Regions from separate parts of the Cellulomonas sp. H30R-01 genome, predicted to be linked through region 4. Evidence: riboswitches for the same ligand, from Rfam matches in the RefSeq annotation. Region 4 holds a riboswitch; each other region holds the start of a gene.
What was found. Region 4 has a riboswitch for S-adenosylmethionine ahead of GXP71_RS13260 (rhodanese-like domain-containing protein). Riboswitches for the same ligand answer to the same signal wherever they lie in the genome.
Positions count from the first base shown of each region.

Region 1: linked by a shared signal. The riboswitch ahead of GXP71_RS10330 (hypothetical protein) and the one ahead of GXP71_RS13260 (rhodanese-like domain-containing protein) in region 4 are both predicted to bind S-adenosylmethionine.
Region 2: linked by a shared signal. The riboswitch ahead of GXP71_RS09225 (nitroreductase family protein) and the one ahead of GXP71_RS13260 (rhodanese-like domain-containing protein) in region 4 are both predicted to bind S-adenosylmethionine.
Region 3: linked by a shared signal. The riboswitch ahead of GXP71_RS09275 (ABC transporter permease) and the one ahead of GXP71_RS13260 (rhodanese-like domain-containing protein) in region 4 are both predicted to bind S-adenosylmethionine.

Region 1 is NZ_CP048210.1:2,319,758-2,322,956, reverse strand. Features, by position in the region: gene GXP71_RS10340 (MerR family transcriptional regulator) at 1-168, shown strand, start outside; gene GXP71_RS10335 (PadR family transcriptional regulator) at 309-1,004, shown strand; SAM riboswitch class IV at 1,222-1,336, shown strand; gene GXP71_RS10330 (hypothetical protein) at 1,363-1,623, shown strand; gene GXP71_RS10325 (MetQ/NlpA family ABC transporter substrate-binding protein) at 1,809-2,759, shown strand; gene GXP71_RS10320 (methionine ABC transporter ATP-binding protein) at 2,840-3,199, shown strand, end outside.
Region 2 is NZ_CP048210.1:2,065,385-2,068,583, forward strand. Features, by position in the region: gene GXP71_RS09215 (GNAT family N-acetyltransferase) at 1-340, opposite strand, end outside; gene GXP71_RS09220 (rhodanese-like domain-containing protein) at 337-753, opposite strand; gene GXP71_RS09225 (nitroreductase family protein) at 841-1,662, opposite strand; SAM riboswitch class IV at 1,678-1,783, opposite strand; gene GXP71_RS09230 (NtaA/DmoA family FMN-dependent monooxygenase) at 1,921-3,199, shown strand, end outside.
Region 3 is NZ_CP048210.1:2,079,104-2,082,302, forward strand. Features, by position in the region: gene GXP71_RS09270 (ABC transporter permease) at 1-363, opposite strand, end outside; SAM riboswitch class IV at 1,021-1,132, shown strand; gene GXP71_RS09275 (ABC transporter permease) at 1,208-2,266, shown strand; gene GXP71_RS09280 (ABC transporter permease) at 2,263-3,199, shown strand, end outside.
Region 4 is NZ_CP048210.1:2,961,005-2,964,203, forward strand. Features, by position in the region: gene GXP71_RS13255 (aminotransferase class V-fold PLP-dependent enzyme) at 1-1,220, opposite strand, end outside; SAM riboswitch class IV at 1,262-1,376, opposite strand; SAM riboswitch class I at 1,497-1,591, shown strand; gene GXP71_RS13260 (rhodanese-like domain-containing protein) at 1,598-2,011, shown strand; gene GXP71_RS13265 (O-succinylhomoserine sulfhydrylase) at 2,035-3,199, shown strand, end outside.

The sequences.
Region 1 (3,199 bases), 640 kb from region 4:
CTCGTCGTGACGGTGCGGGACGTGGACGCCCACCACGCGGCGGTCGTCGCACGCGGCGGCACGGTGACGTACCCGCCGACGGACCAGCCGTACGGGGTGCGCGAGTACGGGGCGATCGGGCCGGAGGGGGAGCCCTGGTCGTTCTGGTCGCCACTCGGTGGGACCTGATCGTCGCGCCGGGTCTTGCGAACGATGTATCAACGATATATCGTTCACGACGTCGGCATCGCGCTGCACCCCTCCCGGGACACCCGGTCGAGCCGTGCCCCGCATCCCCGCCGGCCCCCACGATCCCGAGGAGCTCGTCCATGCGACACCACCACTTCCACCACCACCCCGCCGGCCCCGACGCGTTCGAGGAGGACGCGGGCGGGCGCCCGTCCGGCCCGCCGTTCGGTCCCGGGTTCGGCCCGGGCTTCGGTCCCGGCTTCGGCCCCGGCGGTCCCGGACCGCGCGGCGGCCGCGGCTTCGGCGGCCACCACGGCGGCCCCCACCCGCGCCACGGCGGACGCCGCGGCGGGCGGGCCGGTCGCGGCGACATCCGCGCGGCCGTCCTCCTGCTGCTCACCGAGCAGCCCATGCACGGCTACCAGCTCATCCAGGAGATCGGCGAGCGGTCCGAGGGTCGCTGGCGGCCGAGCCCGGGCGCCGTCTACCCGGCGCTCGCGATGCTCGAGGACGAGGGTCTCGTCACGCTGTCCGCCGAGGGCGGGCGACGCCTGGCCCGGCTGACCGAGGCGGGCGCGGGCTACGTCGAGCAGAACCGCGAGGCGCTCGGCACCCCGTGGCTCGACGCGGCCGAGCGGCCCGTCCACCCGGGCAAGGCGCTGCGGCCCGCGGTCGAGGCGCTGTCCGCGGCCGCCGTCCAGGTGGCGCGCACCGGCACGCCCGAGCAGGCGACCGCCGCGGTCGCCGTGCTCGACCGAGCCCGTCGTGACCTCTACCTGCTGCTCGCGGGGGAGGGTGCGGCACCGTCCACGGACGAGCCGTCCGCCGACGCCTGACCCGGGCGCCCGGCCTCAGGCCCGTGTGCTCACGAGGCCCCCGACGCGCACGCCGCGTCGGGGGCCTCAGCGCGTCCGGGCGCTGCGGCGCACGCGGACCTGTCTGCGGTTCTGCTCAGCCTGGAGGTGTCGCAGAGGTCCGAGACGGCGCTGGTGCCGACCGCCGTGACCAGCGTCTCGTCGAGACGAAGCGGCCCGTCGACTATCCTGGGCCCTGGTTCACGAGCTGCAGCGTCAAGTACCCGGCTGGCTGCACGGCAACCCTCCTGATCGAGCGGGGTGCCCCGGGGCGAGAACCGGTGGTGCGTCACGGCGGCGCCCACAAGTCGACCGGCGCCCTGGCGCCCGAGGAGGACGCATGACCCCGCAGCCCGTCGCCCGCGCGCTCGTCGCCCGGCCCGTCGGCGCCGCCCGCGAGACTTATCCCGACGTTACCGGTCGGAATTTGACACGTGTCCAGCAGGTTCGCTTCACTGACGCCACTGCCCGGCACACCGTCGCCGGCGCGCGAGGAAGAGGTCGATCGATGGACACCCGCGAGGCCCGCACCATGACCGCCGCCACGGCCGTCATGTGTCGCATGCCCGCGTGTCCGGCGACCCACGGCCAGCTGGTCTGACACCGGCACAGCGCCGCCACCGCCGCACCTGAGCCGCCCGGCGCACGACGCCGCGCGCCTCGACCGACGGCTTCCCGCCGTCCTCGTCCCACCGCCGCACCGGCCCACGGCCACGCGGCCGGCGTCCCACGACGCCTGTCCCTGACCCGCCCGGATCCGTCGGGCACACCGCAAGGAGACACCCCATGTCCGAGAACGTCCCCGTCCTCCCGGCGAAGAACGGCGGCAAGCGCCGCACCGGTCTCGTCGTCGGCGCGGTCGTCGCCGTCGTCGTGCTCGTCGGCGCGCTCGTCTTCGCGTTCACGCGTCCCGACGCCGACGACTCCGCCGCCGGTGACGGCGCGACCGTCGTCCGCCTCGGCACGACCGACGTCGGCCAGCCGCACTGGGAGATCCTCAAGGACCTCGCCGCGGAGGAGGGCATCGACCTCGAGATCGTCGGCTTCTCCGAGTACACGCAGCCGAACCCGGCGCTCACCGAGGACGAGATCGACCTCAACGCGTTCCAGCACATCCTGTATCTGGCCGACCACAACAACAACACCGGCGACGACCTGCAGCCCATCGGCTCGACGCTGATCGTCCCGCTGCCGCTGTACTCGCAGAAGCACACGGACGTCTCCGAGTTCACGAAGGGCGAGCAGGTCGCGATCCCCAACGACGCGACCAACCAGGCGCGCGCGCTGTTCGTGCTCGAGGAGGCCGGCCTGATCGAGTTCACCGGCGAGCCGAAGGTCCCGACGCCGGACGACGTCGACACCGACGCGTCGACCGTCGTCGTGCGCCCTGTCGAGGCGTCGCAGACCGCGGGCCTCATCGGCGACCCCGACGTCGCGGGCGTGATCGTCAACAACAACTTCGCGACGGACGCGGGCTTCGACCTCGACAGCTACGTCTTCGCGGACGACCCGAGCTCGGCCGGGGCGCAGCCGTACATCAACATCATCGCCGCCCGCCCGGACGACGTGGACAACCCGACGTACCAGAAGATCGTCGAGCTGTACCACGACCCGAAGGTGCTCGAGTCGGTCGTCGAGTCGTCGGGCGGCACCGCCACGATCGTCGAGGGCTACGACGCCGCGAAGCTCCAGGACGTCCTGGCGCAGACGCAGGAGAACCTCAAGGCCGCTGGCTGAGCCGTCCGCGCGGTCCGGTCCCCACCACCCCCGGGGACCGGGCCGCGCGGCCGTCGTCCTTCCGTGAAAGGTCCCCCCACGTGACCCCCATCATCGAGTTCCGCGACGTCACCAAGGTGTTCGACGGCCCGAACGGGCCGATCCGCGCCGTCGACGGCGTCGACCTCGCCGTCGAGCAGGGCGAGATCTTCGGCGTCATCGGCTACTCCGGCGCCGGCAAGAGCACGCTCGTGCGGCTCATCAACGGCCTCGAGCGCGTCACGTCGGGGCAGCTGGTCGTCGACGGCGACGACGTCGCGTCGCTGTCCGAGCGCGCGCTCGAGCGCAAGCGCCGCGACATCGGCATGATCTTCCAGCAGTTCAACCTGTTCTCGTCGCGCACCGTCGCCGGGAACGTCGCCTTCCCGCTCAAGGTCGCCGGCTGGCCCAAGGCCGACCGC
Region 2 (3,199 bases), 900 kb from region 4:
CGATGCCGCGCCCGCGGGCCGACGGGTCGACCGCGAGCAGCCGGAAGTCGAGCTCGCCGTCCTGCCCGAGCGGCGAGATGTGCCCGCCGGCGCGCGGCGTCGCGACGGTGCCGACCAGCCTGCCGGTCGCGAGGTCCTGCGCGACCCAGACCTCGTGCTCGCCCGCTCGGGCCGCGACGTCGGCCAGCGACGCCCGGTAGGTGTCGCTGATGTCGTAGTCGTGCGCGTAGGCGGCGACGGACAGGCGCGCGACCTCGTCGTGCTCGTGCGGCTCGACGAGGCGCACGACGATCCCGACCTGCCGCGTCCCGTCGACCCGGTCGGTGGTGGGTGCGCTCACGCCGGGCCCTGGTCGACGGCGATCTCGTCGACCGGCAGGCCGGCGTCCTTCCACGCGGGTGCGCCGCCCTCGACGTGCACGACGTTCGTGAAGCCGCGCGCACGCAGCTCCGCGGCGACGGGACCTGAGCCGCGGACGGACCCGCACACGACGACGATCGGTGTGTCGAGGGAGACGACGGGCGCGATGTGCGCCGCCGACGCCAGGTCGAAGTCGGTGTCGACGGCGTACCGGTCGACGACCGTCGCGCCGGGGATCGCCCCCGTGCGCGCGCGGCCGGCGTCGCTGCGGACGTCGACGAGGACCGCGCCGGCGGCCACGCGCTCGGCGGCGTCGGCGGGCGTGACGAGCGGCGCCAGGGCGCCGGCGTCCTCGAGCGAGAGGTCCTCGGCGGGGGCGGTGGGACTGGTCATGTCGTGCTCCTGGGTGTGGAAGTCAGCGGGACTGGATCGGCGGGACGGGGTCGGCGGGACGGGATCGGCCCGCGAGGTTCGCACGGGTCAGCGCAGCGGGAAGCCGCGGGTCTCCAGGTGCTCGCGCAGCCGGTCGCGGCCGTTGAGCGCGTGCGGGCCGGACAGCCGGGCGAGCAGCCGCTCGACCCAGGAGTGCGCGAGACCCTCGTCGGCGTAGAACGCGCCGATGCGCCGCTCGTAGTCGTCGACCGCGTCGTGCGCGCGCTCGTCGTACGTCTCGTGGTGCAGCACCGCGGACTGCGGCAGCCGCGGCTTGACGCGTGAGCCCTCGGCCGGGTCCGGGTGACCCACGACGAGCCCGAACGCCGGGAAGGCGTGCGCGGGGAGCCGGAGCAGCGCGGACACCTCGGCCGGGTGGTTGCGCAGCGCGCCGATGTAGACCGTGCCGAGGCCCAGCGACTCCGCCGCGAGCGTCGCGTTCTGGGCGGCGAGCGCCGCGTCGACGAACCCGACGACCGCCGTCTCGAGGTACTCGGCGCCCGCGGTCGGTGCCTCGTGCCTCGCCGCGACCGCGTGGGCGCGCGCGAGGTCGACCAGCCACACGAGCAGGACCGGCGCCTGCACGACGTGCGCCTGTCCGCCGGCGAGCTCCGCGAGGCGGGCGCGGGCGGCGGCGTCGCGGACGGCGACGACGCTCCAGAGCTGGAGGTTCGAGCTGGTCGCGGCGGACTGCGCGGCGGCGACCAGGGTCGTGAGCGTCGCGTCGTCGACCGCGTCGGGCAGGTAGCGCCGGACGGAGCGGTGCGCGAGCTGCTGCTCGACGACCGGCGTGCTCACGACGGCGTCGGGGGCGGCGCCGCCGTAGCGCTGCGTGGCGAGGCGGGTCGTGTCCTGGACGTCGACGGACATGCGGGGCTCCGGTTCGTTCGCACGTTGCCCGCCGGGACGACGGGCCGGGTCGCGCCCGGGAGCACCCCGCGTGCCGGGGTTGCTGCCCCGCCTGCCGGGCCAGACGGCGGGGCTCGTGACCTGCGCGGAAGGGTCGGCCCACGCCGCGGCACTGTCAACGCCCCCTCGGCGACGTCTCACATCGCGGGAGCACCAGTCCGTCCGTTGGATCGGCCGACGCGCCGCCGCACCATGACGCCCTCGCGAGAGGGGGACGGCATGACCGCACGACGGCAGATGGTGCTCGGCGCCTACCACACGGTCGCCGGGCAGCACGGCGGCGCGTGGCGCGTCAGCACGCAGGCGACCGACACGGAGTCGCTGGCCCAGCACCGGGCGGCGGCGCTCACCGCGCAGGACGCGCTGCTGCACTTCCTCCTCGTCACGGACGTGCTCGGCGAGCAGGGCGACCCGGTCTCCCCCGGCTTCCATCCGCGGCTCGAGCCCGCGGTGCTGCTCGCCGCCCTCGCGGCCGCGACCGAGCACATCGGTCTCGTCGGCTCCTTCTCGACGACCTTCAGCGACCCCGTGCAGCTCGCGCGCCAGCTCTCGAGCCTCGACCACGTGTCGGGCGGCCGGGCGGGCTGGAACGTCGTCACGTCGTTCCGCCGCGAGGCCGCGACGGCGCTCGGCGCGGACCGGCTCCCCGACCACGCCGAGCGGTACGCGAAGGCCGCCGACGCGGTGCGGGCCGCGGTCGCGCTCTGGGACGCGTGGCAGCCCGACGCGGTGGTCCGCGACCGGCGCACCGGACGCTACGTCGACCCGTCCCGGGTCCGCCGGGTCGAGCACGTCTCGGCCCACCACGCGGTGCGCGGGGTGCTGCCCGCGTCGCGCTCGCCGCAGGGCCGGCCGGTCCTCTTCCAGGGTGGGTCGTCCGAGGCCGGGCTCGCCCTCGCGGCCCGGTACGCGGACGTCGTGCTCACGGCCCAGGACCACCTGGGTGACGCGGTCGCGTTCGCGCACGAGGTGCGGGCGCGCGCCGCCGACCGCGGCCGCGAGCGCGTCCTGGTGCTGCCCGGCGTCGTCACGGTCGTGGCCGACACGCGCCGCCAGGCGCAGGACGTGCACGACCGCCTCACGGCCGCGATCGACGACGACCACGCGCGCGCCCGGCTGTCGGCGATCCTCGGCTGGGACACGTCGCACCTGCCGCCCGACGCACCGCTCGACCTCGCGCCTGCCGTCACCGACGGGCACCGCAGCCGCGCACGGCTGCTGCACGCGCGCGCCGAGCGGGACCGGCTCACCGTCGCCGAGCTCGCACGCGTGGCCGCGGCGACCCGCGGCCACCGTCTGGTCGTCGGGACCGCGCAGGACGTCGCCGACGAGCTGCTCGCGTGGTTCGACGCCGGCGCCGCGGACGGCTTCCTCGTCGGGCCCGCCGTCATGCCGTCGGGCCTGCGCCGGTTCGCGCGCGACGTGGTGCCGATCCTGCAGCGGGCGGGCGCGTTCCGGACCGCGCGGACCCCCGGCACGCTGCGCGAGCAGCTCGGCC
Region 3 (3,199 bases), 880 kb from region 4:
GCCGAGGGCGATCGCGACGGGGTCGGAGCCGTACCGGATCGAGTCGGGGAAGTCGCCGCGCACGACCTGCCCGAGGAACGACACGTACTGCACGGGCACCGGGCGGTCGAACCCCATGAGCGCGGTCAGTCGCTCGACCTCGTCCGGGGGTGCGTCCGGCGGGACGAGCAGCAGCGCGGGGTTGCCCGTCGAGTAGAGCGCGAAGAAGACGAGCGTCGCGGCACCCCACACGGCGACGAGACCGGTGGCGACGCGGCCCGCGAGGTAGCGCGGGCTCACGGGTGGGCGCAGCGCGCGGACGCGGGTGAGCACGGTGGGGGTCACGGAGGGACCCGGTGGTGCGGCGAGGTCGACGGCGGCCATGGCGGCGGCTCCTGGGGCGGCGGGCGGTGGGCGGTGGACGACGCGCGCGCGGGCGCGCGGCGGTCGTGTGCGGGGACGAGCGGGGACGCGCCTCGCCGTCTCGGCGGGTGCGTGGGACGACGGCGGGCGTCGGCGGGTGGAGAGCGGGGCACGACGTCGCGTCGCAGGTCGCCTGGCGGCGGGTGCCGTCAGCGGCGGGTGCCGTCACCGGCGGGTGCCGTCAGCGGCGGGTGCCGTCAGCGGCGACAGGCGCGACAGACGCGCGGTGCCGGCGTCGGCGCGGTGGTCCAGCGGCTGGACGTCGTCATGGTGGGTCGCCTCCGTGGGCGGCGGGTGCCCCCAGGCGGGCGACGCCGGGGGCAGGTGCTCGGGTGCACCGCGGGGTGCCGCGTCGCCAGCCGAGCCTGACGGCGACGCGAGCCGCGAACGTAGGTGGCGGTCCCGGACGGGTCAACGGGTCCTGCCACGCGTCTCGCGATGCGGGATCGCGTTCCTCGAGCACCGGTGCGTGTGCGCCTGGCCGTCGGGCCGCCGCGGCCGGAGTCCCGCATGAACACGCCCCGAGGGCGAACCACTGCTCCCGGCCGAACGTCCGGATCGTGAGACGCGCGGGATCGACCATTGACCCCGGTGCGACCCCTTCCTACGTTTCCCGCCGGTCACGAGACCCGACGACAAGCCCTGGCTGGTCGGGCAGCAACCCTCCGGACGTGGCGGGGTGCTCCAGGTGATGACCCGGCACGGCACCCCCGTCGTGCAAGCACGGACGACCGACGCGCGCACCGTCCCGCGCACCGAAGGAGCACCCCATGACGCCCGCACCGCACGCCCCGGCGGTGACGCCGTGACGCGGTACCTCGCCCGCCGGCTCGGCCTCGCCGTGCTCGTGCTGTGGGCGGCGTACACCGTGTCCTTCGTCGTGCTCTACGCGCTCCCCGGCGACCCCGTGTCGATCATGTACGGCGGCGACTCGACCGACGTGACCCCCGAGCAGCTCGACGCGCTGCGCGCCGAGTACGGGCTCGACCAGCCGCTGCCCGTGCAGTACCTGACGCAGCTGCTCGACGCGGTGCGCGGCGACCTCGGCACGTCCGTCGTGAGCAAGCAGCCGGTCACGACGCTCCTCGCCCAGGCGATCCCGCCCACCGCCGCGATCGCGGGGGCCGCGCTGCTGCTCGCGGTCGTCGGCGGCGGGACGCTCGCGGTCGTCGCGACCGCGACCCGCCACCGCGCGCTCGCGGGGTTCCTGCTGTCGCTGCCGCCGCTCGGCGTCGCGATCCCGTCGTTCTGGTTCGGCCTGACGCTCGTGCAGTGGTTCTCGTTCCAGCTGCCGATCTTCCCCGCGCTCGGCAACCAGGGGTTCGCGTCGATCGTGCTCCCGGCGGTCACGCTCGCGCTCCCGACGTCCGCGATCATCGCGCAGCTGCTGTCACGCAGCCTGCTGCACACCCTGCGCGAGCCGTACGTCGACACCGCACTCGCCAAGGGTGCGGGCCGGGTGCGCGTGCACCTGCGGCACGCGCTGCGCAACGCGGCCCTGCCCGCGCTCACCGCGACCGGCCTCGTCGTCGGCGGGCTGCTGTCCGGGGCCGTCGTCACCGAGACCGTGTTCTCCCGTGCCGGGCTCGGGCGCCTCACGGCGACGTCGGTGGCCGCGCAGGACATCCCCGTCGTCCAGGGCGTCGTCCTCGTCGCCGCGACGGTCTACGTGCTCACCAACCTGCTCGTCGACGTCGTCTACCCGCTGCTCGACCCGCGCATCGTCACGGGTGGGCGTGCGGCGGGCGTCACAGCCGAGCCCGACGACGCGGGCCGGCCGGCCGCCGACGAGCACGCCACGCGACCGCCGAGCACCGCGCCGGCGGAGCACGCCCACGCCGTCCCCGCCGGAGGTGCGCGGTGAGCACGATCGACAGCCTCACGGGCTCGAGCCCGTCGCGCCCCGACGGGTTCGTCCCCACCGCGCTCGACCCGGGCACGCGCGCCGACGACTTCACCGCGACGGCCGCCGACCGGTTCGCCGACGCCGTCCGCGAGCACGACGACGAGCTCACGCACCGCAACCCGTGGCGCTCCCGGCTCGAGGACCTGGTCCGCCGGCCCGGGCTCGTGCTCGCGCTGCTGTGGTCCGTGGCGGTGGTCGTGGCGGCGTTCGCGCCGTCGCTCCTCGCGCCGGGCGACCCGCTCGTCGGGGTGCCCGCGGACAAGCTGCAGCCGCCGTCGGCCGCGCACTGGTTCGGCACCGACCAGCTCGGTCGCGACCTGTACACGCGGGTCGTGCACGGCACGCCGCTGACCCTGCGGGCGGCTCTCGTCGCGGTGCTCGTCGGGCTCGTCGTGGGCGCGCTGGTCGGGCTGGCCGCGGGGTTCGTCGGCGGTCTCGTCGACGACGTCGCGATGCGGGTCGTCGACGTCCTCCTGTCCATCCCGGCGCTGCTGCTGTCCCTCGCGCTCATCACGGTGCTCGGCTTCGGTTCGGTCAACGTCGCGATCGCCGTCGGCATCGCGAACGTCGCGGCGGTCTCGCGCATCATGCGGTCCGAGGTGCTGCGCGTGCGGACCTCCGGCTTCGTCGAGGCGTCGCAGGCGGGCGGCAGCCGCTGGTGGACCGTGCTGTTCGGGCACGTCCTGCCCAACTCCGTCGGACCCGTCGTCGTGCTGGCCGCCCTCGAGCTGGGCGGTGCGGTCCTCGCGGTCTCGTCCCTGTCGTTCCTCGGCTACGGCGAACCGCCGCCCGCACCCGAGTGGGGGGCGCTCGTCGCGGGCGGACGCGACTTCCTGCGCACCTCGTGGTGGCTGACGACGCTCCCTGGCCTCGTCATCGTCGCGACCGTGC
Region 4 (3,199 bases):
CCGACGCCGACGGACGCGCGGATCGCGCCGCCGGACGCGCCGAGGTGCGCGAGCAGCGGGTGCGCGCAGAACCGGCCGTCGCGGACGCCGATGCCGTGCTCGGCGGACAGGTAGGCGGCGACGAGGCCCGGGTCGTGGCCGGGGACCGTGAACGTGAGGACGCCGACGGGGTCGGCGGAGTCGGGCCAGATGCGCGCGACCTCGACGCCGTCGATCGTGCCCAGGCCGTCGACCAGGCGGGCGCGGAGCGCCTCCTCGTGCGCGAGCAGCGCGCCGGCGGGCAGGGCGGCGAGCCGGTCGCACGCCTCCGCGAGCGCGATCGCGCCGATGACGTTGGGCGACCCGGCCTCGTGCCGCGCGGGGGCGGGCTGCCAGACGGTCCGGTCGGCGCGCACGTCGCGCACGGCGCCGCCACCGGCCAGGTAGGGCGTGCCGGTGTCGAGCCAGTCGCGGCGACCGACGAGCGCGCCCGCGCCGAAGGGCGCGTACGTCTTGTGGCCGGAGAACGCGACGTAGTCGGCGCCGGTGCGGGCGAGCGAGAAGCCGCGGTGCGGGACGAGCTGCGCGCCGTCGACCGCCACGCGCGTGCCCTCGGCGTGCGCGAGCGCGACGACCTCCTCGATCGGCAGGGACTCGCCGGTCACGTTGGACGCGCCCGTGATCGTGAGCAGCGCGTACGGCTGGGTCGCGAGCTCGGCGCGCAGGGCGTCGAGGGTCTCGGCGACCGTCCGCGCGATCGGCAGGATCGTCGTGGTGTTGCCGTGCCGCTGCGACGACTGCACCCACGGCAGCAGGTTGGCGTGGTGCTCGACGTCGAGGACGAGGACCTTGCCACCGGCGGGGACGACACCCGCGAGCAGGTTGAGCGAGTCGGTCGTGTTGCGGGTGATGATCGCGACGTCGTCGGGGCGCGCGTCGACGAACCGCGCGATGCTCTGCCGGGACGACTCGTAGAGGGCCGTCGACACCTGCGACAGGTACCCCGCGCCGCGGTGCACGGACGCGTACAGCGGCAGGACCTCGGTGACGCGCGCGGCGACGGACTCGAGCGCGGGGGCGCTCGCGGCGTAGTCGAGGTTGGCGTAGACCCGCTGGGTGCCGTCGACGAGCGGGACGGTGGTGTCGCCACCGACGACGGGGAGGAGCGCAGCGACGGGCTCGCGGGTCGACACCGGGGCGCCGACCTCGGCACAGGACGTGGTCTCGGCGATGACGGACATGGTGCTCCTCACGGGTCCGTGGGACCCGGCACCGACGGCCAGCCCCGCGCTTGCCGTCCGCCGGTCGGCGGTCGGCCTGGTCGTCACCCGGGGCACCCCACCGCGGAGGAGGGTTGCCGGCCAGCGAGCCGGGGCTTCGCGCTGGCGCTCATGACCTGACGACGAGGGTTCCGCCGGGCGCCGGGGTGTGTCAACGGGAGGCCTCCGGCGTCTCGGATGGCGGGACGGCTTGTCCACTCCTTGGCGCGGCGGCCGTCGGCGCGCGTAGCATCGCCGCAACCATCCAGAGCGGCCGAGAGATCTGGCTCGACGACGCCGCAGCAACCCCCCGGTCCGCCGGGCGAGGGTGCTACCGCCAGGACCGATGGAGGATCGCGATGCCGTACGCCGGTGACCTGACCCCGCAGCAGGCGTGGGACCTGCTCACGAACGACGAGCGCGCGCTGCTCGTCGACGTGCGCACCGACGCCGAGTGGCGTCTGATCGGCGTCCCTGACGCCACCGGGATCGGCGGCCGTGCCGCGCTCGTCGAGTGGACGACCCCGCAGGGCCTCAACCCGCGATTCGTCGACGAGCTCGCCGAGGCCGGCCTGACGCCCGGCGACGAGCGGCCCGTCGTCTTCCTGTGCCGCTCCGGGGTCCGCTCGGTCGCCGCCGCGCAAGCCGCGACCGCCGCCGGGTTCGGCCCGGCCTACAACGTGCTGCGAGGGTTCGAGGGCGACGTCGGCCCCGACGGTCAGCGCGGGCACGTCGGGTGGCGTGCCGAGGGTCTGCCGTGGACGACGCTGTGACCGCCGACCGCGTGCCGGGCCGCGTGCCCGGTCCCGGCGACTGGGACGACCGCTCCGTCGACCGCTCGACGCTGCGGCCCGACACGCTCGCCGTCCGCGGCGGGCTCGTGCGGTCCGAGTTCCAGGAGATGTCCGAGGGCCTCTTCCTCACCCAGGGGTACGTGTACGACTCCGCCGCGCAGGCCGAGTCCGCGTTCGCGGGCGACGTCGACCGGTTCCTCTACTCCCGCTACTCCAACCCGACGGTGTCGACGTTCGAGGAGCGCCTGCGCCTGCTCGACGGCGCCGAGGCCGCCTACGCGACCGCGACCGGCATGTCCGCCGTCTTCACCGCCCTGGCCGCGCTCGTGCAGCAGGGCTCGCGCATCGTGTCCGCCCGCGCGCTCTTCGGGTCGAGCGTCGTGATCTTCGACGAGATCCTCGCGAAGTGGGGCGTGCGCACCGACTACGTCGACGGGCACGTCCTGTCGCAGTGGGAGGAGGCGCTCTCGACGCCCGCCGACGTCGTGTTCTTCGAGACGCCGTCCAACCCCATGCAGGACCTCGTCGACATCGCCGCCGTGTCCCGGCTCGCGCACGCCGCCGGTGCGACCGTCGTCGTCGACAACGTCTTCGCGACGCCCGTCCTGTCCCGGCCGCTCGACCTCGGCGCCGACGTCGTCGTCTACTCCGCGACCAAGCACATCGACGGCCAGGGCCGCGTGCTCGGCGGCGCGATCCTCGGCTCGACCGAGTACGTCCGCGGGCCCGTCCAGACCCTCATCCGCAACACCGGCCCGTCGCTGTCCCCGTTCAACGCGTGGGTGCTGCTCAAGGGCCTCGAGACGATGTCGCTGCGCGTGCGCCACCAGGCCGCGTCCGCCCTGACGCTCTCCGGCTGGCTCGAGCAGCACCCCGCGATCGCGTCCGTCCGCTACCCGTTCCTGCCGTCGCACCCGCAGCACGACCTCGCGCGCGCGCAGCAGACCGGCGGCGGCACGGTCGTCACGCTCAACCTGCGCGTCCCCGAGGGCGCGACGCCCGACGTCGCGAAGAAGACGACGTTCGCGTTCCTCGACGCGCTGCGGATCATCGACCTGTCGAACAACCTCGGCGACACCAAGTCGATCGTCACGCACCCCGCCACGACGACGCACCGCAAGCTCGGACCCGAGGGCCGCGCCGCCGTCGGGATCGCCGAGTCGACCG